One region of the Rhodococcus sp. no. 34 genome, then DNA from elsewhere that is predicted to be linked to it. Evidence: riboswitches for the same ligand, from Rfam matches in the RefSeq annotation. Region 1 holds a riboswitch; the other holds the start of a gene.
The links. A riboswitch is a leader RNA that binds a small molecule or an ion and turns the genes downstream of it on or off. The one in region 1 is predicted to bind cobalamin.
Positions count from the first base shown of each region.

Region 2: another riboswitch for cobalamin. It lies ahead of metE (5-methyltetrahydropteroyltriglutamate--homocysteine S-methyltransferase); the one in region 1 lies ahead of ACYP01_RS09740 (FecCD family ABC transporter permease).

Region 1 is NZ_BAAILK010000026.1:123,155-138,583, forward strand. It holds gene ACYP01_RS09700 (class I SAM-dependent methyltransferase) at 32-802, shown strand; gene ACYP01_RS09705 (ROK family protein) at 807-1,694, shown strand; gene ACYP01_RS09710 (phosphotransferase family protein) at 1,834-3,021, shown strand; gene ACYP01_RS09715 (hypothetical protein) at 3,023-4,192, shown strand; gene ACYP01_RS09720 (aldehyde dehydrogenase) at 4,197-5,642, shown strand; gene ACYP01_RS09725 ((2Fe-2S) ferredoxin domain-containing protein) at 5,975-6,676, opposite strand; gene ACYP01_RS09730 (ABC transporter substrate-binding protein) at 6,673-7,734, opposite strand; gene ACYP01_RS09735 (ABC transporter ATP-binding protein) at 7,731-8,549, opposite strand; gene ACYP01_RS09740 (FecCD family ABC transporter permease) at 8,546-9,553, opposite strand; cobalamin riboswitch at 9,671-9,806, opposite strand; gene ACYP01_RS09745 (TetR/AcrR family transcriptional regulator) at 9,823-10,431, opposite strand; gene ACYP01_RS09750 (alpha/beta hydrolase) at 10,484-11,422, shown strand; gene ACYP01_RS09755 (cation diffusion facilitator family transporter) at 11,433-12,380, shown strand; gene ACYP01_RS09760 (hypothetical protein) at 12,409-12,711, shown strand; gene epsC (serine O-acetyltransferase EpsC) at 12,770-13,348, opposite strand; gene cysK (cysteine synthase A) at 13,354-14,289, opposite strand; gene ACYP01_RS09775 (phosphoenolpyruvate carboxykinase (GTP)) at 14,471-15,429, opposite strand, start outside.
Region 2 is NZ_BAAILK010000012.1:323,184-338,612, forward strand. It holds gene pruA (L-glutamate gamma-semialdehyde dehydrogenase) at 1-397, shown strand, start outside; gene ACYP01_RS02405 (proline dehydrogenase family protein) at 397-1,362, shown strand; gene ACYP01_RS02410 (NtaA/DmoA family FMN-dependent monooxygenase) at 1,359-2,657, opposite strand; gene ACYP01_RS02415 (CGNR zinc finger domain-containing protein) at 2,771-3,316, opposite strand; gene ACYP01_RS02420 (EamA family transporter) at 3,385-4,332, shown strand; gene ACYP01_RS02425 (ABC transporter ATP-binding protein) at 4,378-5,334, shown strand; gene ACYP01_RS02430 (ABC transporter permease) at 5,334-6,128, shown strand; gene ACYP01_RS02435 (sensor histidine kinase) at 6,129-7,253, shown strand; gene ACYP01_RS02440 (response regulator transcription factor) at 7,250-7,879, shown strand; gene ACYP01_RS02445 (helix-turn-helix domain-containing protein) at 8,099-8,536, shown strand; cobalamin riboswitch at 8,618-8,842, shown strand; gene metE (5-methyltetrahydropteroyltriglutamate--homocysteine S-methyltransferase) at 9,002-11,266, shown strand; gene ACYP01_RS02455 (ABC transporter substrate-binding protein) at 11,325-12,923, opposite strand; gene ACYP01_RS02460 (TetR/AcrR family transcriptional regulator) at 13,098-13,712, opposite strand; gene ACYP01_RS02465 (MarR family winged helix-turn-helix transcriptional regulator) at 13,817-14,368, shown strand; gene ACYP01_RS02470 (homogentisate 1,2-dioxygenase) at 14,479-15,429, shown strand, end outside.

The DNA.
Region 1 (15,429 bases):
CCGGGCGACCCAGTGGCTAAAGTTGCTACCCGTGACCAAGCCCGCAGTGACCCGCATTTTCGGCCGACGGGCAACCCTGAAACGCTCGTTCGGCCTGCTCAGCGACTTCCGCCACGAGCAGTCCGCGCCCGACATCTTCTATGGCGCGCTTGCGCGCGACTCCGTCGAATTGATCTCGGACCTGCACGAAGGTCACACCGGACGATCCCTGGACGGTCTCACTGTCCTCGACGTCGGCGGTGGTCCGGGCTATTTCGCGGAGGTCTTTCAAGCCGCAGGTGCCCGCTACATTCCCGTCGAACCCGATCCGTCGGAGATGCACGCAGCGGGTCTGACGGTGGGCGGAGCGGTGCGTGGATCCGGTTTGGCACTGCCGTTCCTGGACTCGTCCGTGGACATCTGCTTCTCTTCCAACGTGGCCGAACACGTCAGTGAGCCGTGGTTGATGGCCGAGGAAATGCTGCGCGTGACCAAGCCCGGCGGCTTGATGGTTCTCTCGTACACCCTGTGGTGGGGCCCGTTCGGCGGCCACGAAACCGGGCCGTGGCACGCACTGGGGGGCGAGTACGCAGCCAAGCGGTACCTCCGCAAGACCGGGCGCGAACCGAAGAACAGATTCGGGGTGTCGTTGTTCAAAGTCGGCGCCACGGACGGCTTACGCTGGGCCCGTGGAACCAGCCAGGGCACGTTGCTCGCCGCGATCCCGCGCTACCACCCGTCGTGGGCATGGTGGATGGTCCGAGTCCCCGGTCTGCGGGAGTTCCTGGTGAGCAACCTCGTCGTCGTTCTCGAAAAGCGATAGCGACATGCGCCTCGCACTCGACATCGGTGGCACCAAGATGGCTGCCGGCGTCGTGTCCGAGGACGGTCGCGTTCCCGTGTTCGACAGCGTTCCGACGCCGCAGACCGACCCGTGGGGAGCCTGTGCGGCACTGCTCGAACGAGTCGCAGACGGCCGAGACGTGGACGGTGTCGGCATCGCGTGCGCCGGGCCGGTGGACACCGTCGCCGGTGTCGTCGCTCCCATCAACATCACCGAGTGGGCACACGGATTCGAGCTGGTAGCAGGCATCCGCAGCGTCTTTCCCGACGCCGGCACCGCCCTCGCCATGGACGGAGCCGCAGCGGCTTTGGCGGAGTTCCACCACGGCGCCGGGCGCGGAACCCCGAACCTCCTGAGCCTGGTCGTCTCGACGGGAATCGGTGGAGGAATCGTTCTCGGCGGTGAGATTGCTCGGGGTCGCACGGGGAACGCCGGTCACATCGGCCACCTCGTCGTTCCAGGATCTGCCGAACCGTGCAGCTGCGGGGGCGTCGGCTGCCTCGAGACGGTGGCAAGTGGACCGTCCGCGGTGCGATGGGCTCGTAGCCAGGGCTGGTCGGGGAACACCGGCCGTGAACTAGCCGAGGGTGCACGCAGCGGCGACGCGATCGCCGTGGACGCGCTTCACCGTGCAGGCACGGCGCTCGGTGGTGCCATCGCCTCGGCGGCTGCCCTCCTGGACGTGGACCTCGCGGTGATCGGCGGCGGTTTCGCCCAGTCGGGTACACCGCTGTGGGAACCGATGCTCGACGCGGCTGCCCGACATGCCCGTTTGTCGTTCGTCGCCGGGCTCCGGATCGTTCCCGCCGAGCTCGGTGGCGCCGGAACTCTGACCGGTGCGGGCTTGCTCGCGCTCACCGCCGTTATCTGACACGCGTTCTTCCCCGATAAATCCGCAGGGAGTCCCACTAAACGGGTGCCACCTGTTCCCAATTTCTGTAACGTGTTTTAGTGTTCTGACTCACACCGTTACGGGCATTGCACGTGACGCCTACGGGAAGGAGGTGACCGTGAGCCCAGACGCTTCCTCATCTGACGTTGCCTCGACTGCTTCTTCGACCGATGAAACCGAGCATCACGCCCAGGTCGCCCGACCAAGCGATTCCCTCCGCGACACCGAAGACCTCCGTGAGCGCCTGGAACGGTGGATGGCCGGCAAGGTGCCGAGTGGCTCCACTGTGACCGTCGCCGACGTCACCTTGCCCGCAGCCAACGGCATGTCCAGCGAAACCATCCTCTTCGACGCCACCTGGGACGGCGAACATCATCCCTTGGTCGCTCGGGTGGCGCCGACGGAATCGACCATGCCGGTCTTTCCTGCCTACGACCTCGAATCCCAGTTCCGCACCATGGCTCAGGTGCGCGAGCACTCGGCAGTGCCCGTACCCGCGGTGTACTGGTCGGAATCCGACCCGGACGCGTTGGGTGCGCCGTTCTTCGTGATGGAACGCATCTCCGGCGACGTGCCACCGGACGTCATGCCGTACAACTTCGGATCGTGGGTCACCGAAGCGTCTCCCGAGCAGCGAAAGACCCTGCAGCGCAGCTCGGTCGACGTCCTGGCTCAGTTGCATGCCATCGACAAACCTGGTGAGCGTTTCGACTTCCTCCGACTCCCGAATTCGGGAACGACTGCACGAGAAGCATTCACGGCGCACATCGCCGAGCAGCGCGCGTACTACGAGTGGGTGGTCTCCGACGGCATCAGATCACCACTCATCGAACGTGCCCTCGACTGGATCGAGGAGAACAATCCCGCGGACGATTCGCCGGCGGTGCTCTGTTGGGGCGACTCGCGCATCGGTAACGTCATGTACCAGGACTTCGCGCCGGTAGCCGTACTCGACTGGGAAATGGCAACTCTCGGCCCGCGGGAGATGGATCTGGGCTGGATGGCATTCCTGCACAGGTTCTTCGAGGACATCGCCGGACTGGCGAACCTACCCGGTCTTCCCGACTTCCTTCGACTGCCGGATCTCGCGCAGACCTACGCCGAGATCACCGGCCACACCCCACACGATCTGGAGTTCTACGTTACCTATGCCGCACTGCGTCAGGCGGTCATCATGTGGCGAATCCAGGCTCGCGCCATAGCTTTCGGCCAGTCACAGCGACCCGAAGACCCCGACGACATGATCATGCACCGCGCTTCGCTCGCCGCGATGCTCGACGGTACCTACTGGGAGAGGTTGGCCTGACATGCTCTCACCGATGGACGACTATCCCGTTCACCAGATCGCCGAACCGATCCGTCACGTAGCCACCTCGGATCGAAACTTCTACGACCGCTACTACTTCAACTGCTACCCCACCGAATCCCCCGACGTGTTCCTCATCGTCGGACTCGGCCAGTACCCCAACCTCGGCGTCATGGACGCCTTCGCGGTACTGCGCCGCGGTGACGACCACATCGTTGCTCGTATGTCGAAGGCTCTGGGCGCCGACCGCACCGACACCACCGTCGGACCTTTGCGCATCGAAGTGCTGGAAGGACTGCAGAAGCTCCGCGTCGTCCTCGAACCAGGCAGCGAATACGATCTCTCCTTCGACATCACCTTCGACGCCACCATCCCGGCGGCGCTCGAGCCCAAGCACTTTCGCCGTCAACTCGAACGAGTCACGTTCGACACCTCGCGCTTCCTGCAGACCGGAACCTGGACCGGATCGCTCACCGTCAACGGGGAGGACCTCGCGATCGACCCGAAGACGTGGCGAGGGAACCGCGACCGCTCGTGGGGTGTGCGTCCGGTGGGAGAGGCCGAACCGCAAGGCAGACGCGCGGTCGACGGAATCCAGAACTTCTTCTGGATCTACGCGGTCATGCAGTTCGACGAGTTCACGATCTCGGTGATCATGCAGGAAGACGAGCAGGGCAGGCGCATCGTCGAAGAAGCCATGCGAGTGTGGCCGGACGAAGCCAGGGACAACGAATGGCTCGGCCGACCCGAACACGAACTGACGTTCTGCCCCGACACCCGCGACGTCACCGGGGCGAGAGTCACCTTTCACCGGCCGGGCGGTGAAGTCCTGACCGTCACCTGCGAACTGTTGCTGGCCAACTACATCGGAATCGGCACCGGCTACGGGCTCGAACAGGACTGGCGTCACGGAATGTGGCAGGGCGAACTCGTCGTACAGGGACTGCGCCACAAGGTCCACGAGATCGAACCGTTCCAACGCATGTTCTCCCCCGTCGACAATCTCGCGTCCTTCACTCTCACTGAGGGCACGAACACCAACACCGGCACCGGTCTTTTCGAGGTAGCCGCCATCGGACCGCACGAGAAATACGGATTCACCAGTTTCACCGACACCGCACAGGCAGACGACGCGTATGCCCTCGCGGCGACCGACAACACCGAGGAATGAATTGATGACTGACTACGACAAGCTCTACATCGGTGGAGCATGGGTGGCCCCGGCCACCGACCAGGTACTCGAAGTGTTCTCTCCCGCAACGGAGGAGCGCGTCGGCAGCTGTCCCATCGCAGCACCGGCAGACATCGACGCGGCCGTGTCCGCAGCCCGCGCGGCGTTCGAGGGACCGTGGTCACGCACCACCCCCGCCGAGCGCGGCGCGATCCTCGCCAAGGCCGCCAAGCTGATCGAAGAGCGCAGCGCGGAGATCAACCAGCTCATCTCCAACGAGATGGGCCAGCCGCCCGCCATGGTCGGCATGATGCAGCAGACCCCGTCGATGGCGACGCTGGGCTACTACGCCGAGCTGGCCGACAAGTTCGCGTGGGAAGAGAAGCGCACCGGCGCATTCGGGCAGACCAAGGTGACCCGTGAGCCCGTCGGCGTCGTCGCCGCCGTGCTGGCCTGGAACGTCCCGCTGTTCCTGGCGATCAACAAGCTGGCCCCCGCGCTGCTCGCCGGCTGCACCGTACTGCTCAAGCCCGCACCCGAATCCCCTCTCTCTGTCCACGTGATCGCCGAGATCTTCACCGAGGCAGGCGTTCCCGAAGGCGTCATCTCCGTGCTCCCCGGCGGAGCCGAGACCGGCGAATACCTGGTCTCTCACTCGGGCATCGACAAGATCACGTTCACCGGATCCAGTGCCGTCGGCCGCAAGATCGGTGCCATCGCCGCACAGAACCTCAAACGCTGCTCCCTCGAACTGGGTGGCAAGTCCGCCGCGATCATCCTCGAGGACGCCGACATCGCCGCCGGAATGCCGATGCTCGTCATGTCCGGCCTGATGAACACCGGTCAGGCCTGTGTCGCTCAGACCCGAATCCTCGCTCCCCGTTCGCGTTACGACGAGGTCATCGAGGGAATGAAGACCGCCGCAGGCTTCATGACCGTCGGCGATCCGTCCGATCCCGCAGCACAACTCGGCCCGCTGATCTCCGAGAAGCAGCGCGAGCGCGTCGAGGGTTACATCGCCAAGGGTAAGGAAGAAGGCGCGCGCGTCGTACTCGGTGGTGGACGCCCCGCCGGCCTGGACAAGGGCTGGTATGTCGAGCCGACGATCTTCGCCGACGTGGACAACTCGATGACCATCGCACGCGAGGAGATCTTCGGACCCGTTCTCTCGGTGATCCCGTACGACTCCGAGGACGAGGCCATCAAGATCGCCAACGATTCGGATTACGGCCTCGCCGGATCGGTGTGGACCACCGACATCGATCACGGACTCGAAGTTGCCGCGCAGATCCGCACGGGTACCTACGCGATCAACTGGTACGCCTTCGATCCCGGATCGCCGTTCGGTGGTTACAAGAACTCCGGTATCGGGCGCGAGAACGGACCTGAGGGCCTCGAAGCCTTCTGCGAGACCAAGTCCGTACTCATGCCGCCCGGCTACGTGGGCTGACCCACCCGGGAGTTGGCACCCTTTGCTGACAGTTGGCACCCGTTCCGACCTGCCGGAACGGGTGCCAGCCCCATGAAATGGGTGCCAACTCCCAGCGAATCCACAGATCCACCCGGTACCGTCGAAAACGAATCAGTCATCTCACAAAGGACATTCATATGCTCACCAACGCCATCAACGCTTTCCTCGCACTCTGGGGCAGCGCCTCCGTCGGCAGCAGTGGATACCAGATCCCGCCGGGAACCCTTCCCTTCGGTTCCTGAGACAGGACAACAGAACCCGCTGAGCGCACTTCGCGCCCAGCGGGTTCTTTGCTTTCACCGACCCGGTATCTACCGGTCCAGAACGTGATCCACCAATCGATCCTCGTGACCGGACACCAAGGCCTCGGCATCACCGGCGTCCACGTGCCCGAACCAGGTACCGCCGGGGTTCGCGATCACCAACGGCCCCAGGTTGCACGGGCTCAGACAACCGGTTCCGGTCACCTTCGACGAGGTACCTTTGGCCGCCGCACTCATCGCCCGGTGAAGCGGTCCTGCTCCGTACGCCATACAGCGAGGGCCCTTGCACACCAACAGATGCCTATCGTGCTGCTCGATCACGGACCAAGCCGGACTGCGATACGACGCCGGACTCGCGGCGATCGGCTTTCCCGCCGAGTCGAGTTCGTCGATCACCTGCCCGGCCACCGCACCTTCGAGCGTTTCCGTTTCATGGAGCGTCACTTCCAGTTCGGCGTCGATCCGGGTTTCGCGCCAGTTCGCAACCGCCTTGCTGGTCCACGTGAGCAGGTACCGATCCCTCGGCACCGCAACTGGAATCAACACGACCTTGTCGACGTCATCGACATGGGCTCGATCGAGTTCCTCGTGAAGGCTCGGCGAAGCGACATCGAGGTACGCAACGCGAACGTCGGCGTCGGTGCCCGCCTGAACAGCGTCGAACATCCGTCGCGCGGCCGACTCGTCGAGGCCGCTGACGGTCGGCCGCAGTACGACAATCACCCGACGCGAGCACCGGTTGTTGCTCATGCCGACGGCGCGGTTGTCCAGTCGATCCCGCTCGACGGAGCCAGCCCGAACTCTTCGATCTTCGCGCGCAACTGTTCCGCGCCGTAGATATTGGGGAACCCACTGGTGAACATGGCGAGCGGGAGTACGACGAAACGGTTCTGCTTGACTGCGTCGAGGTCACGCAGGCCTTCTCGGCTCTTGATCGCGTCGATCTTGCCCTGTACTTCGTCAGCGCTCTTCTTGTAGTCCATGATCACGATGACGTCGGGTTCTGCCTTCGCGACGGTCTCCCAGCTCGCTTTGAACCAGGTGTTGTCGACGTCGGCGAACACGTTGGTTCCCCCGGCGACGTCGATGATTCCGTTGGGGGCTCCGTTGCCTCCGCTGGTGTACAGATCTTCTTCACCGCTGTCGTAGATCAAAACCTTCGGCTTGTCGGCGGCATCTGGCGCGGACTCCAGACGTGCCAAACGTGAATCCAATTCGGTCAATGCCTCGGCGGCGGTGTCCTCGGTTCCGAACAGCTTTCCGTAATTGGTCACGTCCGCACGAAGGGCATCCCACGGACCCATCGTGCCGAGCGCGGAATCCGCTGCGGCACTCTGCCGACAACTATCGGAGATCACATATGAGTCGATGTTGTTGCTCTGCAGCGATTCCGGCGTCACACCGGAGGCGCCCTTGAACAAGCCACTGTAGGAGCCGACCACCAGGTCCGCCTGCTTACCCAGAATCGTCTCCATCGTGATCGTTCCGTCCAGGTGTGGGACGTCCGCAATTCCAGGGCCGAACATCGAGTCCATGACCGCGTCGTTGTTCGTGTTCAACACGACGGCAGCGAGACGATCCAGACCGCCGACTCGGAGAATGGTGCCGATATTGGCCGCATTGCTTGTGGCAACAACCTTTTCGATCGGAAGTTGGAAAGTGCTTTCCGTTCCGCAGTTCTCCAGCGTGACCGAAGTCTTGTCCGCGGCTTCGTCGACGGGCGCGGTTGCCGAGCATCCGGACACGGCCAACAACGCTGTCGCGGCTACAACCGCACCGAACGACGCGCGGGTCTTGACGTGTATCAAAGTGCACTCTCCGAAAATGTGTGTTGTGGTTGAGAATTTCGTGATTCGAATACGAGGTGTGAACGGCCTGTCGCGGGGTTCACGAGTTCGAAAGTCTCGACGCCGAAAACAGTTGCCACCACCGAGGTGGTGAGTACGTCGGATGGATGTCCGAACGCCCTGGCCACTCCATCCGCGAGCACGAGCACCCGATCGCACACTGCCGCAGCCAAATCGAGGTCGTGCAGTGCCATGATCACCGTCCGGTCCAACGACCGGACCAGATCGAGCAGTTCGAGTTGATGCCGGATGTCGAGATGATTGGTCGGCTCGTCGAGGATGAGCACACCGGCGTCCTGCGCGAGACCTCGGGCGAGAAACACCCGCCGACGCTCACCGCCGGAAAGCGTGTCCATCGAAGAGAACCGGTGCTCGATCATTCCGACCTCGCCCAGAGCACGATCGACGACGGCATTCTCGTGCTTTCCACCGACGCTCCAGGGCTTTGCATGTGGTGTGCGGCCCAGACTCACGTACTCGTGAACCAACAAATCGGCGGGACTCTGCTCTTCCTGCGCCACAAAGGAAATGGCTTTGGCCCTCGACCGCGCGGACATCGCGTGCACGGACTCGCCGCCGACACGAATGTCACCGCCGGCGATCGGCCCGAGACCGGCGAGAGCACGCAAGAACGTCGACTTGCCCGAGCCGTTCGGACCAACCACGCCGACCACTGCGCCGGCGTCGGCCGCGATGTCGACGCCTTTGACGATGGTTCGACGGTCGATGCGGACAACGACTCCGGACGCGGTCAGCGCCAGGGCTCGGGCGCTCACGAACTGCCACCGAATCGGTAGCGCCGACGGCCGAGAAGCAGGAGAAACAGCGGTGCACCGATCACCCCGGTCACCACGCTCAGCGGGATCTCGGTCGGCCGCAACGAGGTCCGCGCCACGACGTCGACCCACACCAGGAACGACGCGCCGATCAGCGCTGCCGCCGGCAACACCACTCGATGTCTGGCTCCGACAAGCATGCGTGTGACGTGCGGTATGACCAGGCCTACGAAGGCAATCGCGCCGGACACCGCAACCATCGTGCCGACCAACGCTGCCAGCACGCCGAACAGCACGTTTCGCAGGGTTCGGATGGGAATACCGAGCGAAGCCGCGACGTCCGGTCCGGCCGCCAGCGCGTCCAGCCAACCGTGCAGCGCGAACAACGCTGCCGTCAGCAGGAACACAACGATGACCGGCGCCCACAACTTGTCCCAGGATGCCCCGGCCAAACTTCCCAGGAGCCAGAACAATACGGACTGCGCGGCCTGGGAATCATTGGTACGCAGCACCAGAAAACTCGCGATCGCCGACAGGGCGGATGCGGTAACGGTGCCGGTCAGAACCAATCGCAGTGGAGTGATACCGCCTTGCAGCGTCGCGATGGAGAAGACGAGAATCGCAGCTCCCAACGCCCCGATCATCGCGCCGAAACTGAGCGCCCACACTCCCGCGCCGGCGAACAGTCCGGTGGTGATGACGGCGGTGGCACCGACACTCGCGCCGGACGACACTCCCAGCAGGTGGGGATCGGCAAGAGCGTTACGGACGAGGGTTTGCACCACCGCGCCGGCGACGGCAAGACCAGCGCCGACGGCCAGACCGAGCAGTACCCGAGGTGCTCTGATCCCCCACACGATCGCAAGTTCGGAACGCGTGACGGGTGGGCCTCCGAAGCGCGAGTGCACCACGTCCACCACAGTGGACACGGGGAGCATCTCGGATCCGAATGCCAACGCGCACACAGCAGAGAGCACGGCGACGACCAGCAGAGCGGGCAGCACGATACCCGGACTGAGCCGTCCTCGAGGCGCACCAGCCTTCGGCGAAGGCAGGTGGGTAGGTGGAGACAGAGCTCCGCCAACAGCATTCATGGTGTGACCGATCCATCCTCGTGGCATGACACAACGTCAACGAGGGTGGTATCTGGCTACGGTCGACGCATGGACGACCTCACAGTGGCGGGACCGCGCCGGAATTGCACCGACTTCCCATTACCTCGATGATGACGTCAGAACCATAACGGACCGCGGTCACCATTCTCGACACCGGATCAAGATTGCGACCCGATCATCGATCTCGCGTGCCGTACGACGGCTTCCGTTCGCACTCGAAGTTCTTCGGGTGAATCCGATTCCAGCACAACCCGATGCACCTGGCTGTCCACGGCAGTCACGGTCAGCCGCGACGTCAGCAACGCATCGTCCGCACTGAAACCGCGGCTCTGCAAGTACTCCGAAAAACCCAGTACCAGTTGCCGATTCATTTTTTCGACCTGCTCGATGAGCTCGCGCGTACGCGGAACCTGATCGTAGAGCAGGTGAAAGAACTCTCGTGGCTTACTGTTCACTTCGACAGCGCACTCCACCAACATCCGGACGGCCTCGTCCGGGGTGAGCTCACGCTCGACGATGTCGGCATGGCAGAGCGCAAAACTCTCCCGCGCAGCACTCACGTGACGGTTCGCCAACTCCGAGAGGATCTCGTACTTGTCGCCGAAATATTGGTAGAGCGAGCCCACCGACACCCCTGCTTCGTCAGCGATCCGGTTGGTGGTCGCTGCCATGGCTTCCGAAGCGAAAACGCGAGTAGCTGCCTCCAGGATCGCGTCGTAGGTAGCCCTCGAGCGCTGCTGGGAGGGCCTTTTCCGCCGAGTCGACACGGTCCTCCGATGCGAGTTGTCAGCCGCGACGCCGATACCGAGAATTGTGTAGGTGACCAGCGCCGATTACTCGAAGTTTATGCCCGACCGGTACACCGACCACATGCCGGCGCCGACCCCGACGTGGTGGGAGTGGAACGGCAACACCGTCCACGTCGCACGGGCAGTGGTTCCAGACGCGCCGGTTCGTGTTCTCGGCATCCACGGCGCCGGCGGCTACTCGGGCGCGTTGTGGCCGTTCGCCGGGATCGGCGTGAAACTCGGAGCCGAAGTCCTCTTCCCTGATCTTCCGCTGTACGGCGACACCGTCGTAGCCGATCCCGCCGGCGTCCGGTACGAGCAGTGGGTCGATCTCCTCTGCGATCTCGTCCGGGCCGAGAAGGCAGCCGACGATCGGCCGCTGGTGTTGTTGGGAGCCAGCATCGGCGGTCTGCTGGCCTACGAGGTAGCCGCGCGGACCGGTCTGGCCGACGCCGTCGTCGCTACCTGCCTGCTCGATCCCTCGGATCCATCGGCCAGAGCTGCCGCGGCGCGGTTCGGCCCGATGGGTGTCTACGGCGCTCCCCTGATGCGGCGCACCGAACGACTGGTGGGCCGTATCCGCGTGCCCATCCGTTGGGTCGCCGACGTGGCGAACATGAGCAGCAATCGGGAGCTCGCAACGCTGTGCGCAACCGATCCGCGCGGTGGCGGTGTTCGGGTGCCACTCGGATTCCTCAGCAGCTACTTCTCGTTCGAGCACACCGCACCCGAAGCATTTCGGACGACGCCCGTTCTGCTCACCCACCCGGCCGACGACCGATGGACGCCACCCGAACTGAGCCTGCAGTTCCTCCGCCGCATCAACGCACCCACCGAATTCGTGATGCTGGACGGGTGCGGGCACTTTCCCGTCGAAGAGCCGGGCCTGACGCAGTTCCACGACGCCGTCGCCACACTGCTGCACTCCGTCGCCGAGCGTCACCGCACGAAACCGTCGTCACCCGCCTAGCCTGAGAATCGTGAGCACCGAAACGGAAGCATCGGCCGACGAGAGCACCACGACGGTCGTACTGGCGTTTGCGGCGAACGCGCTGATCGCCGGTGCCAAGACGGCGGCCGCCATCGTCACCGGATCTGCATCGATGGTCGCAGAGGCCACCCACTCCTGGGCCGATACCGGCAACGAAGTGCTGCTGCTGATCGCGAACCGCCGCTCGAAAAGGGTTCCCGACCGAGACCAGCCACTCGGCTACGGCCGGGAGGCATACATCTGGTCGATGTTCGCCGCTCTCGGACTGTTTGCACTCGGCGCGGGTGTCTCGATCACTCATGGCATCCAGGAACTGTTCCATTCCGAACCGGCGTCCGACTTCGGTGTCGCCTACGCCGTCCTCGGCGTCTCGTTCATCCTCGAAGGCATCTCGTTCCGGCAGGCGTACAAACAACTCCGAAACGAAGCGTCCGCCGTGAACCGCGACGTCATGACCCAGGCACTCAACACATCCGACCCGACGACTCGGGCCGTGTTCGCCGAAGATGCTGCGGCACTTATCGGTTTGGTCATCGCGTTCGTCGGTGTTCTGTTGCACCAGGTCACCGGTTCACCCATCCCCGACGCCCTCGGCTCCATCTTCGTCGGCATTCTCCTCGGGGTCATCGCAATCATCCTGATAGATCGGAACCGCCGCTTCCTGGTCGGCGAAGAGGCCTCACCGACGCTGCGGGCAGCAGCCGTCGAAGCTCTCACCCAACTGCCCGAGATCAACCGAATCACGTTCCTGCGTATGGAATACCTCGGGCCGCGACAGGTCTACCTGGTAGCCAGCGTCGACCTGGTCGGTGACTACGCGGAATCCCGTGTGGCCCACACGTTGCGCGAACTCGAGCGCTCACTCGAGCAGAGCCCACGTGTCGTGCGGGCGATCCTGACCCTCTCGACCCCCGAAGAACCGTCGATCACAGTCTGAACTTCCGGCCGGGCGATAGGCTCGGGCGATGCGCACACTGATCGTGATTCTGGCGGTTCTGGGATTTGTAGTCGGGGGAATTCCCCTGGTGGGCAGTCTGATCGACGTGATTACCAGCCCTGACGAGACCATCGTCTATCAGGGTTCCTACGTACCGTTCCGGGACGTGCAGATGGCTCGGGACTACGAGTCGACAATAGCCACCGCCTACGAACCCTTAGACGGACCGCGCTGGCTCGTCCTGGCCTGCTATCCCTTGATCGGAGCAGCATTGGGCGCTGCGACGGCCGTCGTACTGGGACGTCGCGGGTGGCACCTGACGCGAGCCTGAACAGACGCCGACGGCCACCCGCCGTCTACACGAGGGTGGCCATCGAAGAAGGAGTGCTTCAGATGTACATCGCCGGATCGATGTAGCTGTTCGGGTCCACCAGTTTTTCCTTGGTGGTCCGTGGCCGCGCCACCGCCGGGATACCCGTCGCGATGGATTCGGCCGGAACATCTCTGGTGACAACGGCATTGGCGCCGATAGCGCTACCTTCACCGATGACGACAGGTCCGAGGATCTTGGCACCAGCGCCGACGGTTACCCGATCACCCAGCGTCGGGTGACGTTTGACCTGTTCGAGCGAGCGACCACCGAGAGTGACGCCGTGATAGAGCATCACGTCGTTACCGACCTCGGCCGTCTCCCCGATCACGACGCCCATGCCGTGGTCGATGAAGAACCGTCGACCGATGGTGGCACCGGGATGAATCTCGATGCCGGTGACGAAGCGTGTCAGCTGCGAGAGCACTCGCGCCGGGCCGCGTAGCGCAGGGACGGCCCACATGCGATGTGCAACCCGATGCGCCCAAATAGCATGCAGCCCTGAATAAACGAGCGCGTTCTCCACATTGCTGCGCGCGGCAGGATCCTGACCGCGCGCAGCCTGCAGGTCCTCGCGAATTGTCCCGAGGATACTCACAAGTCTCAGTCCCGGATGTGTTCGAACAGCGGGGTGGAGATGTAACGCTCGCCGAAGTCACACACGACAGCCACGATCAGCTTGCCGGCGTTTTCCGGACGCTTCGCCAACTCGAGTGCTGCCCAGACGATGGCGCCGGACGAGATGCCGCCCAGGATGCCTTCTTTGGTGCCGAGTGCGCGAGCGACCTCGATGGAATCGGGGAACGAGACGTCGATGATCTCGTCGTAGATCTCGCGATCGAGGACGTCGGGCACGAAGTTCGCGCCGATTCCCTGGATCTTGTGGGGGCCGGGCTGGCCACCGTTGAGGATCGGCGAGTCGATGGGCTCGACGCCCACGATCTTGACCTCGGGCTTGTACTTGCGAAGGGTGCGTCCGACGCCGGTGATAGTGCCGCCGGTGCCGATGCCGGACACGAAGATGTCGACGGCGCCGTCGGTGTCGGCCCAGACCTCTTCGCCCGTCGTTGCCTCGTGGATGGCCGGGTTGGCCGGGTTCGCGAACTGGCTGGCCGAGACAGCGTTCTCGGTCTGCTCGACGATTTCCTTGGCCTTGGCGACCGCACCGGCCATGCCCTCGGATCCCGGGGTCAGCACGATCTCGGCGCCGTAAGCACGCAGCATCACGCGACGCTCGGTGGACATGGTCTCGGGCATGGTCAGGATGACCTTGTAGCCGCGAGCAGCACCGACCATGGCGAGTGCGATACCCGTGTTACCGCTGGTTCCCTCGACGATGGTGCCACCGGGCTTGAGTGCACCGGACTTCTCGGCGGCGTCGATAATCGCCACGCCGATCCGGTCCTTGACGCTGTTGGCCGGGTTGTAGAACTCGAGCTTGACGGCGACCTGTGCGTCCAGGCCCTCGGTCAGACGGTTGAGCCGCACGATCGGGGTGCGCCCGACCAATTCGGTCACGTTGTTGTAGATCCCGCTCATATCTGGTCCTCCTGAGGATCGAGTGTGTCGACCCGCTCGCTGATCACTGCTTTACGGCTGAACTGCATAACGGCTGAACTGCTTAACGGCTACAGGCAAGGGCATACAGACGACCGATGCCGCATCGGTTCATCAAATTGAACCAATGCGGCATCAGGCCACTACATACGGGGGCGGTTTATCAGGCCAACCGCTGCTTCAGAGCTTCGAACTCGTCGCGAATGCCGGTCGGCAGCTTCTCGCCGACGAAGTCGAACCACTCTTCGATGAGCGGGATCTCGGCCTTCCACTCGTCGATGTTGACCGCGAGAGCCTCGGTGATGTCGGCGTCCGACACGTCCAGGCCTTCGATGTCGAGTGCCGATCCGGTGGGAACGACGCCGATCGGGGTGTCGATACCGGCAGCCTTGTGCTCGATACGCTCGACGATCCACTTCAGGACGCGAGAGTTCTCGCCGAAGCCTGGCCACAGGAAGCGTCCGTCGTCGCCGCGGCGGAACCAGTTGACGTAGAAGACCTTGGGGAGCTTGGACGCGTCCGCGGACTTGCCGAGGTCGATCCAGTGCTGGAAGTAGTCACCGACGTTGTAGCCGAGGAACGGCAGCATTGCCATCGGATCGCGGCGAACCGTACCGACCTGGCCTTCGGCTGCTGCGGTCTGCTCGGAGCCGACCGTTGCACCCATGAAGACGCCGTGCTGCCAGTCGCGAGCCTCGGTGACCAGCGGAACCGTCGTCTTGCGGCGGCCGCCGAACAGGATTGCCGAGATCGGCACGCCCTTCGGGTCGTCCCACTCGGGAGCCATGATCGGGCACTGCGACATCGGGGTGCAGTAACGCGAGTTGGGATGAGCCGCATGGGTGCCCGACTCGGGCGTCCACTCGTTGCCCTTCCAGTCGATCAGGTGCTGCGGGTCGCCTTCGAGGCCTTCCCACCAGACGTCACCGTCGTCCGTCAGAGCGACGTTGGTGAAGACCGTGTTGCCCTGGTCGATGGTGCGCATGGCGTTGGGGTTCGACGACCAGTTGGTGCCGGGAGCCACGCCGAAGAAACCGAATTCCGGGTTGACGGCGTACAGCTGTCCGTCCTCACCGAAACGCATCCAGGCGATGTCGTCACCGAGGGTCTCGGCGCGCCACC
Region 2 (15,429 bases), on a different contig from region 1:
CAGCACCGAGTACTTCGGTCCCATCCTTTCGCTTCACGTCTACGACGACGCCGCACCGAATGCCTACGCCGACATCCTCGCGCGCGTCGACAGCGGATCCGCTTACGCCCTGACCGGCGCCGTGATCGCCACCGACCGTGCGGCCGTCGATCAAGCTCATCATGGTCTGCGGTTCGCCGCCGGAAACTTCTACGTCAACGACAAGCCGACGGGAGCGGTTGTCGGACAACAACCCTTCGGAGGTGCGCGGGCTTCCGGTACCAACGACAAGGCCGGTTCGCCGCAGAATCTGCTCCGTTGGGCGTCGACACGCACCGTCAAGGAAACCTTCGTTCCTCCCACCGATCATCGTTACCCCCACCAGGACGTCGATCCAGCCGAGAGCGAGAACCGTTGATGAGTGCCGTCTCGCTGAGCAACCCACTGCGCCCGGTGCTCCTCGCGGCGGCACGCTCGTCGCGACTGGAGAAGACAGTCTCCGGGATGACCTTGACCCGCAAGCTTGTAGACAGGTTCGTCGCCGGGGACGCGGAACCCGCAGCGATGTCAGCGGTGCGCGACATCCTCACCAGTGGCCGGTTCGTGACGGTCGACTACCTCGGCGAGGACACTACCGATCCGGCTCAGGCAACAGCTACCGTCGACGCCTATCTCTCCCTTCTCCGCTCGTACGCAACGCTTTCCGAGATTGCCGGGACGCAACACTCCCTGGAGGTTTCGCTCAAGCTCTCCGCGTTGGGGCAGTCACTTCCCGGTGACGGCGAGAAGATCGCCCTGGCGAACGCTCACCGAATCGTCACAGCGGCAGACGAAGTGGGCGCGTGGGTCACCGTCGACGCGGAGGATCACACCACCACCGACTCGACACTGTCCATCGTCGAAGAGTTGCGCCGCGACTTCCCGACGCTCGGTACGGTCCTGCAGGCGTATCTACACCGCACCGAGGCCGACTGCCGGCACTTCTCCGGATCAGGTTCACGAATTCGGCTGTGCAAGGGTGCATACAAGGAACCGGCCGGCGTCGCGTTCCAAAAGGCCGCCGAAGTCGACGCGTCGTACGTGCGTTGCCTGAAGGTCTTGATGGAAGGTGACGGATACCCGATGGTGGCCTCCCACGATCCCACCATGATCGACGCCGCCCTCGGACTCGCCACACTGACCGAGCGGACAGCCGCGGATTTCGAGTTCCAGATGCTCTTCGGCATCCGCGACGGCGAACAACGCAGATTGGTAGCCGAAGGCAATCACCTGCGGGTCTACGTTCCCTACGGCAGCCAGTGGTACGGCTACTTCATGCGTCGCCTCGCGGAAAGACCGGCCAACCTCATGTTCTTCATGCGCTCACTCGCTTCCAACAACTAGACACCGGAAACCGTTGGCAGCGGTGGCAACTCGAGGTTTTCGCGAAAGGTACCGCCGACGTAGTCGGATCCCACGATTCCGCGCTTGCGCAGCTCCGGCAGCAGCCCGTTCGTGACGAAATCGCGTGTACGCGGATCGGCAAGGTCACCGAGCGTGATGACGTCGAGTACGCCCGCGTCGTATCGTTCCTCGATCGCGTCCGCGAGCTGTTCCGGGGTGCCCGCCGCTGCCCAGTGGCCGGTGTCCTTGGACGCGATGATCAACTCACGCAGAGTCTTTCCTTGTGATGCGAGCTTGCCGAAGATCTCGACCCGGCCCCGTCGTCGATTCACCGACGACGGGTCCGGCAACAACGACTCCGGGATCGGCCGATCCAGCGGCAATTCCGAGAAATCCACGCCGCCGCCGAACATGTCGGCAAGCCTGGTGCGTCCGGCGTCGAAGTCCGTCGATTCCTCGGCTTCTCTGACCAATCGTTCGACTTCGGCTTCGGTAGCGCCGTACGTTGCGTGGAACGAGCTGAAAATCAGTGGCAGTTCGTCCCCACGCCCCAACTCTGCCGCCCTGGCGCGGATCGTCTTCGTGTAGGTGACCGCGTCCTCGAAGGTTGCGAGAGAAGTGAATACGACCTCCGCGAAGCGAGCACCCAGTTCGATACCTCCGGCAGATTGGCCTGCCTGGAATTGGACCGGACGACGCTGCGGCAGGGATGGAATGTTCAACGGCCCCTGCACGGTGAAGTACTTGCCTCGGTGCTCGATGGGGACCACCCTCGACGGATCTAGCACCGCAGAGCCCTCTCCCCGGATCAAGGCGCCGGGCTTCCAGCTGTCGAAGAGCGCGTTGACCACCTCGAGCGATTCGGCCGCTCGGGCGTACCGCTCCTCCGGACTCGGTAGGTCCAGGTCGCTGTAGTTCTCTTCTCCGAGTGAGGAAGTGACGGCATTCCATGCGGCTCGACCATTGCTGACGTGGTCCAGGGTGCCGAACAACCGTGCCAGGTTGAATGGGTGATGAAACGTCGTCGTGACGGTGGCGATGAGCCCCACATGGGTGGTGACCGCACTCAGCGCGGCAAGGAAGATCAACGGCTCCTGCGCACCGATCGCGCCCTGCGCACCGAAACTCAGCAGGTCGGCGGCAAACAGTCCGTCGATCTTGTTCGCCTCGGCCGTCTTTGCGACGTCGATCGCGGACGCGACCGTCGAAGTCGTCGGATCGATCGCGGCGTCGTAGATACTCACCGCCCCGCTGACACCGGTCACCGTCTTGAGTGGACGCCTACGATCGGCCACCGACCATCCTCCTGGCTTCGCGAAATCTGTTCCGAATTCACAACGCTAGACCGATCCTGGCTCCCGACAAGGTATTCACTCAGCCTGGTTCTATCCCTCCGAACGCCGCTTGGTCACGCCCCGGATTTACGGGCACGATAGGCGGCGACGTGCGCCCTGTTCCCACAGTTCCCGGTGTCGCAGTATCGCTTCGACCGATTGCGCGACAAATCCACGAAGACCGCTTCGCAGTCCGGGGCCTCGCACCATCGCAACCTCGAGAATTCGTCGGTTCGGATCAGATCGAGCACACCCATCGCCGCTTCTGCGGCCATCCAGTCCACCAGAGGCGAATCGTCAGCGGTGACGTGCAGGTGCCAGCCGAGGTCGTCGTGCCTGGTGAGCCGCGGCCTCGCGCCCGATTCGAGTAGCAGTGTGTTCACCACCTCGACGGCGTCGTCCACTCCCGCGGCTTCCCAGAACTTTCGCAGTCGTGGACGCAGCGCACGAACCGCCGTCAATTCCTCCGGTGTGCCGTCCCGCCTGCCGGTCCAGCGATCCGCGTCGAGAAACCGTGTCAGCTCCTCTTGATCCGGAAGCAGTTCGGCCCCGCCGCGGGCCGTGTTGACCAACGACGCGGCGAAGACGAGCGCCGATTCCGTGTCACCAGCAAAATGCACTTTGACTCCTGAGCCGTATCAACCTAATGTCAGCATCGTAATCGCTTTTACTCCTGACGGGTGACGACGTGAACTCTCGCAACGGCTTGATCTTCGCTCTGCTGTCCGCGGCAACGTTCGGCGTATCGGGCCCGTTCGCGAAATCTCTCATCGAATCAGGGTGGTCCCCCGGCGGCGCAGTGTTCGCGCGCGTTGCCGGCGGCGCACTGGTGATGATGGTGATCGCCGTAGCCACCCAATGGCCTCGCCTACGACAGGTGAGCACCCACACGCGAACGGTACTGCTGTACGGGGTGTTCGCGATCTCGGGCGTTCAACTGTGCTTCTTCAATGCCGTGCAACATCTTTCGGTCGGCGTCGCATTGCTTCTCGAGTACCTTGCACCGATCATCGTCATCGGGTGGGTGTGGATAACCAAGGGCGCGCGTCCGAGCGTGCAGACGCTTCTCGGTGCGGCGGTGGCCTTGATCGGCGCCGCCGTGGTGATCGACGTCTTCGGATCGGCAGAGATCAGTGCCGTCGGAGTCGCCTGGGGACTGGCCGCCGCGGCATGCCTTGCAGTCTATTTCGTCATTTCCGAACGTGCGGACGGTGATCTCCATCCTGTTGTGCTCGCGGCATCGGGGCTCACGGTCAGTGCAGTGGTCATCGGCGCGCTCGGACTCGTAGGCGTCCTCCCCCTCCATTTCTCGGCCTCGAACGCCGTCGTGGCAGACCATTCGGTGAACGTGTGGCTGCCGGTGGTGGTCCTGGTCCTGGTCAGCACTGTCATTGCCTATCTCACCGGCATCGCCGCGATCACACTGCTGGGGCCGACAATCGGGTCTCTGGTAGCGCTGACCGAAGTGCTGTGCGCGGTCGTCGCCGCGTGGATCCTGGTCGGGGAATCCGTCACCGCACTCCAAGCTGTAGGTGGCGCAGCAATCATCGCGGGGTTGGTCCTCGCGCGCCTCGGTCAGGTTGCACCGAAACAGATACCGGCCGACCCGATGACAAATGTCATGGCAGAAGAATGACGGACGGACGAGGGATCACGACCTCGAAGCGAGCAGATTCTATGTATGACCTCAACACAGGCACGGCATTCACCACAGGCACTGCATACACTCACTGAAGGATCGGCACACGACGCCGTCCGGTTGACCGGACTTCGCAAGAGTTTCGGAACCGTCGACGCCGTCAAAGGTATCGACCTGAGCATCCGCCCCGGCGAGATCGTCGCGTTCCTCGGCCCGAACGGCGCAGGCAAGACGACAACCATCGACATGATCCTCGGCCTGTCCCGGCCGACGTCAGGCGAGGTGAGCGTCTTCGGAATGTCACCTCGATCGGCGATTGCCCGCGGACTCGTCTCGGCAGTCATGCAGACCGGCGGACTACTGAAAGAGCTGACGGTTGCCGAGACTGTGCAGCTGACCGCCAGCCTGTACTCCCAATCCCGTCCGGTCGACGAAGTGCTGGGGAGAGCCGGAATCCTCGACATCTCCGATCGCCTGGTCAGCAAATGCTCAGGCGGACAACAACAGCGATTGCGATTTGCGATGGCGTTGCTGTCGAACCCGCAATTGCTCATTCTCGACGAGCCCACCACCGGCATGGACGTCGAAGGGCGTCGGGACTTTTGGTCCGCCATCCGCGCCGACGCAGATCACGGTCGCACTGTGCTTTTTGCGACGCACTACCTCGAAGAGGCCGATGTCTACGCCGACCGCATCATCCTGGTCAGGCAAGGCACCGTGGTCGCAGACGGGACCACCGCCGAGGTCAAGGCGATGGCGTCCGGGCGCACCCTGCGCGCGACTGTTCCAGGCATCACCGACGAACTCCTGCGAGCCATACCGAACTCCGACGCCGTCGAGGTGCGCGGTGAGTCGCTGCTCGTGCACTCGGGCGACACCGATGCCGTTGCACGGTTCCTGTTGACCAATACGCAGGCTCGCGATCTCGAAATCGTCTCGCGTGGCCTCGAAGACGCATTCATCGCACTCACGTCGAACAACTCCGAAGGACAGAAGTGATGACCACTGCAACCGATGCGAACACTTACGGAGCCGAGCGAACCGTCGTACCTCTCGGCGGATTCAACACGACGCTACTGCGACTGGAATTTCGTCGCCTGACTCGCAACCGGCGCACGATGATCTTCACGCTCGTCATGCCGGTTGTCTTCTTCCTCGTCTTCGGTCTCGGTCAAGGCGACGACGACCACGGGATCGGGCACGGCAATGTCGCCGCGTACATCATGATCAGCATGGCTCTCTACGGCGCGATGCTGGCCACCACCAGCGGCGGCGCGATGGTCTCGATCGAACGAGCGTCCGGGTGGAGCCGACAACTTCGGCTGACTCCCCTGACCCCGGTCGCCTACATCGCCGTCAAACTGATCATGGCGATGCTGCTCGGTCTCGTCTCGATTCTCGTGGTCTACGTCGTCGGCGCGTTCACCTCGGCGCAGATGGACGGATCACTCTGGTTCACAACGGCATTGATCGCCTGGCTGGGATCGTCGATCTTCGCGGCCTTCGGCCTGTTCATGGGGTACCTACTCCCCAGTGAGAACGTCATGCAGTTGCTCGGACCGGGACTGGCTCTGCTCGCATTCGGCGGCGGACTCTTCGTACCACTCACCGACGGTTCCGTATGGGCGACCATCGCACAGTTCACCCCGATGTTCGGCATCAACGCCCTCGCCCACGCACCGTTGACGGGCAATAGCATTCACTGGACCTGGATCGTCAATATCCTGGTGTGGTTCGCCATCTTCGCCGGCGGAGCGATCTGGCGGTTCCAACGAGATACGGAGCGTGTGTAGTTGTCGCAAACGACTGACCGAGAAGATTCCGTCGCGCTCCCGCGGCGGAATCGTTTCGGCGTTCTCTTCGCGGCGGTCTGGATGGTATTTCTCGGCGGGCCGCTGATCGAGGGATGGAATCTGCGCGACGAACTGCGCGGCTGGACAGGGATTCTCGCGACGATCGCCTTCAGTGCCCTCTACCTCTACACCTTCGCCACAACGCAGCAGCGGCGTCGAATGACGATGACTCGGCCGACGATTCGCGAAGCTGCACTGGCTCTGTCCGCCTTGACCGCGTTGGCCGCTGTGATGATCGTGAGCGTCGGGCCGACAGGTTTGGCAGCAGCACCGTACCTCGCGGTGACAGCGGTGACGCTGTTGCCGACCGTCGCCGGCGGCATTCTCGCCTTGGTGTTCGCGGCCTCCGTGGAGATAGTCAGCCTCTCGTCCGGATGGGGAAACTACTCCGGACTCTCACTCGGAGTCTGCGCGGCCGCGTTCGCGACCTGGGGAATCATGTCCCTGATCAGCCGCAACTTCGCCATACTCCATGAACGCGAAGAGCAGGAGCAGCGGGCAATCATGGAGGAGCGAACGAGGATGGCGCGCGATCTGCACGACATCCTCGGGCACTCGCTGACCGTCATCACGATCAAAGCCGAACTGGCCAATCGCCTACTCGATGTCGATATCGAACGTGCGCGCAACGAACTCGACGACCTCGAAAGACTTTCGCGTGACGCGTTGGCAGACGTGCGCTCGGCCGTCGAAGGATTTCGTGGGATTTCTCTTCCCGTCGAGATAGCCCGAGCGCGAGAGGCATTGCGTGCGGCTGGTATCGAGGACGAGGTGCCGAGCAGTACCGACATGGTTCCCACGCGTCTTCGGGAACTCTTTGCATGGACGATCCGTGAGGGCGTCACCAACGTCGTTCGACACAGCGGTGCGACCCACTGCCGGATCACGGTCGACGAAAATAGTGCGTCGGTCGTCGACGACGGACGAGGGGCCGAGTCGACGTCTTCCGGAAACGGTCTGATCGGATTGCGCGAGCGCGCCGGAGCGTCGGGCGCACGAGTGATCATCACTCATCCCCAGCCGCAGGGGTTTGCACTTCAGGTAGTCGAACAGGAGACAGAGTGAACAGCCAGGGCGATCGAGCAACCATACGGCTGCTCTTGGCGGACGATCAGGCGCTCGTGCGAGGAGCTTTGGCCGCGCTGCTCGATCTGGAATCCGACCTGTCCGTGGTGGCCGAGGTCGGTCGCGGCGACGAGGTGGTGTCCGCCGTTCTCGAACACCGCCCGGACGTCGCGCTTCTGGACGTCGAGATGCCCGGCATGGACGGAATCGCCGCGACGGCGGCCCTTCGCGAGGCAGCACCCGACACCCGAGTCCTGATCGTCACCACGTTCGGACGTCCCGGATTTCTTCGCAAAGCCCTGCACGCCGGGGCCGGCGGGTTCGTCGTCAAGGACACCCCCGCCAGGCAGCTGGCCGACGCAGTCAGGCGTGTCCACGCCGGACTGCGCGTCGTCGATCCCACCCTTGCGGCCGACAGCCTCGTCAGCGGCGAGTCGCCTCTGACGGAGCGTGAGACCCAAGTACTGCGCGCCGCTCACGACGGCGCACCCGTGGCAGCCATCGCAGGGGCGCTCTTTTTGTCCGCAGGGACGGTTCGAAATCATCTGTCATCCGCGATGGGTAAGACGGGTGCGTCGACGCGCGCGGAAGCCGTCAGAATCGCCGAGTCGAACGGCTGGCTCTGATCCGCGCGTCTGGAATCGCCTTCCCCGGCAAATAGTTCGCCGTTCGATTCGTGATGGCAATTTGTCCAGATCACTCAAAGTAGGGACCTTCTACCCTAGGGATTTTCCCTGCAAACGACTGCTTCGCGAGAATCCGAAACAGCTAATCGTTCGATACCTGGCTATGATGCAGTTAATTGAATCGACGGAGCCTGTGCGTAGCGGGGGAAGGGACGTCTCATGTCGAACCAGTTCAACGAACGCTTGAACTCGCTGTTCGAGACTGCCGACTTTCACGTCACCAACGCGATGGTCGTTCGCGGCATGACCGAGTTCGGCTGCCGTATCTCCACGCCGTACCTGTCGCAACTGCGCACCGGCGTCCGAACCAATCCGTCACCCGAAGTGGTTGCCGCCCTCGCCCACTTCTTCAACGTCCATCCGGACTACTTCTACGCCCCGTCCGATCACACTCCGCCCGCGATCTCAGGTGGCGAGGCAGACCTCTCCCTCCTCGAACAGCTGCACAACGTGCGCCTGCGGAACCTCACCTCCCGTGTCGTCGACCTCTCACCGTCTTCACAGGATCTGCTTGTCGAAATGGCGGAGAATCTACGTTCCTCCGAAAATCTTCCGCGCGTACCACCGGACTCGAATTCCTACATGTCACGCGCATAGCGCCCTTCGCCGACTCTCCTTGACTGCTCAGGGAGGGTTGGCCTTATGCTGGTCGATGCAGCTGGTTCGCCCGGCACGGTCATGAGGAGCCCCGAAGACCGGTCCCGGCGTCGAAGCTCCGTCAGCGCAAGCTGTCGGGGTGAGAGGGAACCCGGTGAAAATCCGGGACTGTCCCGCAGCGGTAAGCAGGAACGACCGCCGTTCATGTGCACTGGGCATCCGCCTGGGAAGCGACGGCCAGTAGGTTCGATCCAACTCGATCGAGTGCCCGCGAGTCCGAAGACCTGCCGACTGTGTCGGGCACGCCGTGCCCGACGGTCCACCGCCTCGTGGAATGGGCGTGTAGATCTCCATCGGACCTCGTGTGCGGTGCGGGCAGTGCTGCCCGCTGAAACTCGGGGTCTCGTGAGGTATACCCGTCTGCCGGCAGTGGCCATCAATGCATTGGCAATCTGGAGAAACTCCGTGACAACAACATTCACTTCGACCGTGCTGGGCTCACCGCGCATCGGTCCTCATCGAGAACTCAAGCGGGCAACCGAAAGCTACTGGGCAGGGCGCATCGACGCCGACGCCCTGCAGGCTGTCGCCCGTGACCTCCGTCGGCAGGGCTTGGCCGACCTCCGTGACCTGGGCCTCGACTCCGTCCCGGTCAATACCTTCTCCTTCTACGACCAGATGCTCGACACCGCAGTTCTTCTCGGCGCGCTGCCCGACCGCGTCGCGTCGGTCGCCGATCCGTTGGACCGCTACTTTGCCGCTGCCCGTGGGACGGACACCATCGCGCCGCTCGAAATGACGAAGTGGTTCGACACCAACTACCACTACCTGGTGCCGGAGATCTCGCCGTCCACCACGTTCGCACTCGACCCGTCCAAGGTCTTGTCCGAACTGGCAGAAGCACTTTCCGACGGCATTGCAGCCCGCCCGGTCGTCATCGGACCGGTCACCTTCCTGCTGCTCTCGAAGGCTGTCGGCACTGACGAGCCGCTGCTCTCGCGACTCGACGAACTACTCCCCCTCTACGCGGATCTACTCGGTCGGCTCGCGAAGGCCGGTGCGAGCTGGGTTCAGCTCGACGAACCGGCCCTCGTGGGCGATCGCACCGACGAGGAAATCGAAGCGGCACGCGCTGCGTACGAACAGCTTTCAGCGCTGTCCGAGCGGCCGTCGATCCTGTTGGCGTCGTACTTCGGTTCGCTGCGTGAGGCGCTGCCCGCGCTTGCGTCCACCGGCGTCGAAGGATTTGCCGTCGACCTGGTGGCCGGTCAGGATTCGATCGGCTCCGTCCCCGAACTCGCCCGCAAACTGGTCGTCGCCGGTGTGGTCGACGGACGAAACATCTGGCGGTCGGATCTGGATTCGGCACTGAGCACGTTAGGTGCTCTGTTGGGCAGCGTGGATACTCTTGCCGTCTCCACATCGTGCTCCCTGCTGCACGTTCCGTACACTCTCGCCGCAGAAGCCGATGTCGACAAGGCCCTGCGCTCGTGGCTCGCGTTCGGCACCGAGAAGGTCAAGGAAGTAGTTACTCTCGCAACCGCTCTCACACAGGGCCGAGAGTCGGTGGAGGACGAGTTCGCTCTGGCACGAGCGGCCGCGTCGACCCGCAAGGACGATCGCAGACTCAATGATGCGAGTGTTCGGGGACGCCTGGCCGCCGTGCTGAACTCGGCGACCGGTCGCGCGCCCGCCGCCGAACGTCGCGCTGCCCAGGACGAACTGCTTTCTCTGCCGCCGCTGCCCACGACGACAATCGGTTCGTACCCGCAAACCTCGAAGATCCGCATCGCTCGCGCAGCACTGCGCAAGGGCGAGATCGACGAAGCCGAGTACGTCAACCGTATGCGCGCCGAAATTGCCGAAGTTGTTGCGCTCCAGGAAAAGCTGGACCTGGACGTTCTTGTTCACGGTGAGCCGGAACGCAACGACATGGTCCAGTACTTCGCGGAGCAGTTGGACGGATTCTTCGCCACCGCCAACGGTTGGGTCCAGTCGTACGGCACCCGCTGCGTGCGTCCGCCGATTCTGTACGGCGACGTCTCCCGCCCGAAACAGATGACCGTCGACTGGATCATGTACGCGCAGTCGCTGACCGACAAGCCGGTCAAGGGCATGCTCACCGGACCCGTCACCATTCTGGCCTGGTCGTTCGTCCGCGACGACCAACCCCTCGCCGACTCGGCAAATCAAGTCGCACTGGCCATTCGAGACGAGACCGTCGACCTGCAGGCCGCCGGAATCGGAATCATCCAGGTTGACGAACCGGCTCTACGAGAACTACTCCCACTGCGTGCCGAGGATCAGCGCGCCTACCTGGACTGGTCGGTCGGCGCCTTCCGGTTGGCTACCTCGGGCGTCGCGGATTCCACCGCGATCCACACGCACCTGTGCTACTCCGAGTTCGGAGCGGTGATCGGCGCCATCGCCGGCCTCGACGCGGACGTCACGTCCATCGAGGCGGCGCGCTCACACATGGAGGTCCTCGACGATCTCAGTTCGGTCGGGTTCGACCTCGGCGTCGGGCCGGGTGTCTACGACATCCACTCGCCGCGGGTGCCGAGCGTCGACGAGATTGCCGAATCCCTGCGTGAGGCACTCAAAGCTGTTCCTGTCGAGCGGTTGTGGGTCAACCCGGACTGCGGTTTGAAGACCCGCGGTTCCGTCGAGGTCGAGGCGTCACTGCGTAACCTCGTCGAAGCCGCGAAGTTGGTACGAGCGGAGCTTTAGGGGCAAAGCCCCGGTGCGCCTTTTTGGTAGTGGGCACTACCAAAAAGGCGCACGGGGGTCAGCTCAACCATGTGTTGCCGAAGAGCAGAATCCCGTCCGCACTCGGCATCACTCCGTGCACGTTCTCGCGCCACGGGATGAAAACCTTGCCGGAGTTGACCACGGCCATCGGCGCCGTCTCGTTGACCACGGTCTGAATATCGTCGATGACGGCTCGCCGCTCATCCTCGCCCGACGCTGTTTGCAGCTTGCCGAGCAACTCGTCCATCCGAGCGTTCTTGTAGCCGAGAATGTTCGACGGCGATTCGCTGAACAGGTTGCCGTACATACGCACGAACGGCGACTCTTCCAGCACGTTGAACGCGAAGTAGGACACGTCGTAGTCATGCTTCGCGTACAGCATGGAAATCAGATCGTTGATGCTGGTTGCGTAGGTGATGTCGACCGTGAAACCCACTGCCTGCAAGAGCGACTGAAACGTCAGTGCGCTGCGCTGCGTCGCCGGATCGTTCATACCGACGTACGTCAGTTTTCCGTCGTAACCGTCGGCCTTCGCCTCGGCGAGATACTTCTTCGCCGCCTCGGGGTCGAAGCCGTTCCCGGCCACCGATCCGTGCCACTGCGACCACGACGCGAACATGTCGGTGCCGGGTTCGCCGAAGCCGCCCTGAACTCGCTCGTTGAACGTAGTCGGGTCCACCGCAGCGACAATCGCCTTACGCACGCGCTCGTCCTTCGCTGCCCGATCGTCGCGCTGATTGATTGCCAGAACGCCGGCCATGCTGGCCGAGTACACAAATCCGGGATCACCGGCTTCGAAAGCCTCGTGTATGAAATCGGGAGACTTCAGATAGGCGACCTGAATTCCGTCGGTGTGCAATCCCTCTAGTTTGCTCTTCTCGTTGACGATTGCCGGAAAGCGCAACTTCTCGAGGTACGGTGCCCCGTCCCAGTACGTCGGACGGGCAGCGAGCACCAATTCGTCCTGGGAGGCGAACTTCTCGACGGTGAACGGGCCTGCCCCGATCGGGGTGAACGTGCCGGTAGCCATCGACGAGGGCGCGACGATCATGCCGGGACCGGTGGTGAACATGATCGGGAACTCGTCCCACGGCTGCGCCAATGTGAAGACGACCGTACTCGGATCCGGTGAATTCGTCTCGCGCACAGCGGTCTTCCACACCAGCGCGTGAGTTCCCTTCTTCTGCAGATAGCGATCGATGCTCCACAGGACTGCCGCACTGTCCATCGGAGTGCCGTCGCTGAAGGTGACGCCGTCGCGCAATTTCAGTGTCCACACCGTGTTGTCGCCGTTGGCCGACAAGGACTGCGCCAAGTGGGGGACGTATTCGCCCGCCGCCGTATCGAAGCGCATGAGAAGGTCATAGATGGCTGCCATTTCGCTACCACCGGTAGCGCCGCCGTCCTGACGGTCAGCCGGATCGAGACTGCTGATCCCGTTGTAGGTGGCAAACGACACGGTGCCACCCGAGCGCGGCTCTCCCCCGTTGTTCTGGTCACCGACAACTCCGACCGTCACGTCCGATGCATCCGTGGTCGTACCTTGGCTGCTACCGGCGCACCCCGTCACCACCAGTGTCGCCGACGCCAGAACAACCATCCAGATTCGAGAGCGAGCTCCGTACGAGCGCTTCATTGCGACTCACTTTCACAGTTCGCGGACACGTCGATCCTTGGATCGCACACCCCGGCAGTTTTGTAAGTGAATTCTAGGTAAGGACGCTTCCTGCGTCTTCGTTTTCATGAAGCTGAAGCGATGATTCGCATTCACAGCGACAGAAACAAGAACTGAATTCTAGAGTGACACCGTTCAGCGAAGTACCAGTCCGATGACGTCTTCGACGTTCCGCTGGGCCTCTGCGAATCCGATCCGGCCACTGGTCCACAGTGCAAGAGCCGTCAACATCGTGCCGCCCATTGCCACGGCCGCAACCCGCGCCGTCTCGGCCGGAACACCGTCCATCAATTCGAACAGCATTCTCCGATGTGCAGCCGCGCGCTGATCCAACGACTCGATCACGAACTGATCCGAGGACGAATGGAGTTCGATCTCCAGTCGAGCGAAGTGAGGCCTACGCTCGAATGCCTTCATCTCGCGGCGATGAAGTGCCAGAACCCGTTCGTACGCATTGCTCTCTTCGCCGCCTGTTCGCGACTGCTCAGGACGACGAGCCGATTCGAGCCCGCTCCATGCCGTCATCGCCGCAGCAAGAAGTTGCTGTTTGGTCGGAAAGTAGCGATAGAGAGTGCCTAGCGCCACGCCTGAACGCTCCGACACTTCTTTCATCTGGATTCGATCCGACGGCATCTCGGCCAGCATCTCGACCACCGCCGTGGTCAGTCGTCCTCTCCGCTCGAGTTGCCCCACCGACATGAGGTCGACGCCCAAGGGAAACTCGTCGCTGCGCGCAGTCACGCGCGTCACGATACTTCAGAATCCTGACCGCAGTGCCGGGTTGCGACGTTTCATCGTAACCCCGAGATCTAATACACGGATTAATCAACTGCAGATCGCGCTAGGGTTAGTCCATGACTGACCGGACAACCGATGACCAGCCAACCGTCGGCGTGCTCAACTTCTGGTCGTTCATCGAACTGGCCAACAAGCGACTGGCCACCGAACACGGCTTTCGCGACCAGCTGGCCACCGAGGTACTACTGACACTCAATCGGGCTTCCAACGTGGTCACCTACGATCTCGAGTCGTCGATCCACCGCCCTCGCGGCTGGTCATGGTCCTCCTTCAGGCTGTTGTTCGTCACCTGGCTGGCCGGTCCGATCGAGCCGAAGGCTGCCGCCGAGCTCACCGGCATGAGTAGGGCAGCGGTCTCCAATCTGTCCAAGTCGCTGCTGGCAGACGGATTGATCGATCGTCGGCCCACCGAGAACGACGGCCGTTCGGTCCAGCTGTACCTGACCGACAAGGGCCGAGAAGCCATGGTCGAAGCCTTTCGCGAGCAGAACGAACGCGAACACGCCTGGGTCAGCGTCCTGAGCGAGGCCGAACAGCGAATTCTTGTCATGCTCCTGGACAAACTGATCACCAACCGCAGCCAGTTCGACGTACGCGGACGTAACTGACATAGACCCGAACCCCCTTGGAGGGTTGCGCTCATCACATCATTTTAGTTAATGTATTTACTATCTGGTGGAGGTGAGCCAGGCAGAACAGCACAAGAAGGAGCCCCGTCATGGCGTTCTATCGACAACTCGGCAACATCCCACCGAAGCGTCACACCCAACACCGTGACGAGTCCGGCAACCTCTACTACGAAGAGCTGATGGGAGAGGAAGGTTTCTCCTCGGATTCTTCGTTGCTGTACCACCGCGAGATCCCGTCGGCCATCGTCGACGCAACGGTCTGGGAACTGCGCGATCAGAGCACAACCCCCAACCATCCCCTCAAACCGCGCCATCTGAAACTCCACACGCTGTTTCCCGAAAGCACCTGGAACGAGACAGACGTGGTAACCGGCCGTCGTCTCATCCTCGGAAATGCCGACGTGCGATTGTCCTACGTCGTTGCGGCAGCGCCATCTCCCCTGTATCGCAACGCAATCGGCGACGAGATGGTCTACATCGAATCTGGCGAGGCGACCGTCGAGACCGTCTTCGGTGCACTCGAGGCCAGTGAAGGTGACTACGTCCTGATCCCGATGTCCACAACGCATCGATGGATCCCCAAGGGTGACAAGCCACTTCGTGGCTACGCCATCGAGGCGAACAGTCACATCGTCCCGCCCAAGCGCTATCTTTCCCGCTTCGGTCAGCTGCTCGAGAACGCACCGTTCTGTGAACGAGACCTGCACGGACCGACCGCGCCCATGATCGCCGAAGGAACCGACGTCGAGGTACTGGTCAAGCACCGAACGTCGGCGGGAATCGTCGGCACCCGAATGGTTTATCCCACGCACCCTTTCGATGTCGTCGGCTGGGACGGCTGCCTGTACCCGTACACCTTCAACATCTCCGACTACGAGCCGATCACGGGCCGTGTTCACCAGCCGCCGCCCGCGCACCAGGCATTCGAGGGGAACAACTTCGTGATCTGCAACTTCGTGCCCCGCAAGGTCGACTACCACCCCCTGTCGATCCCGGTGCCGTACTACCACTCGAACGTCGACTCGGACGAGATCATGTTC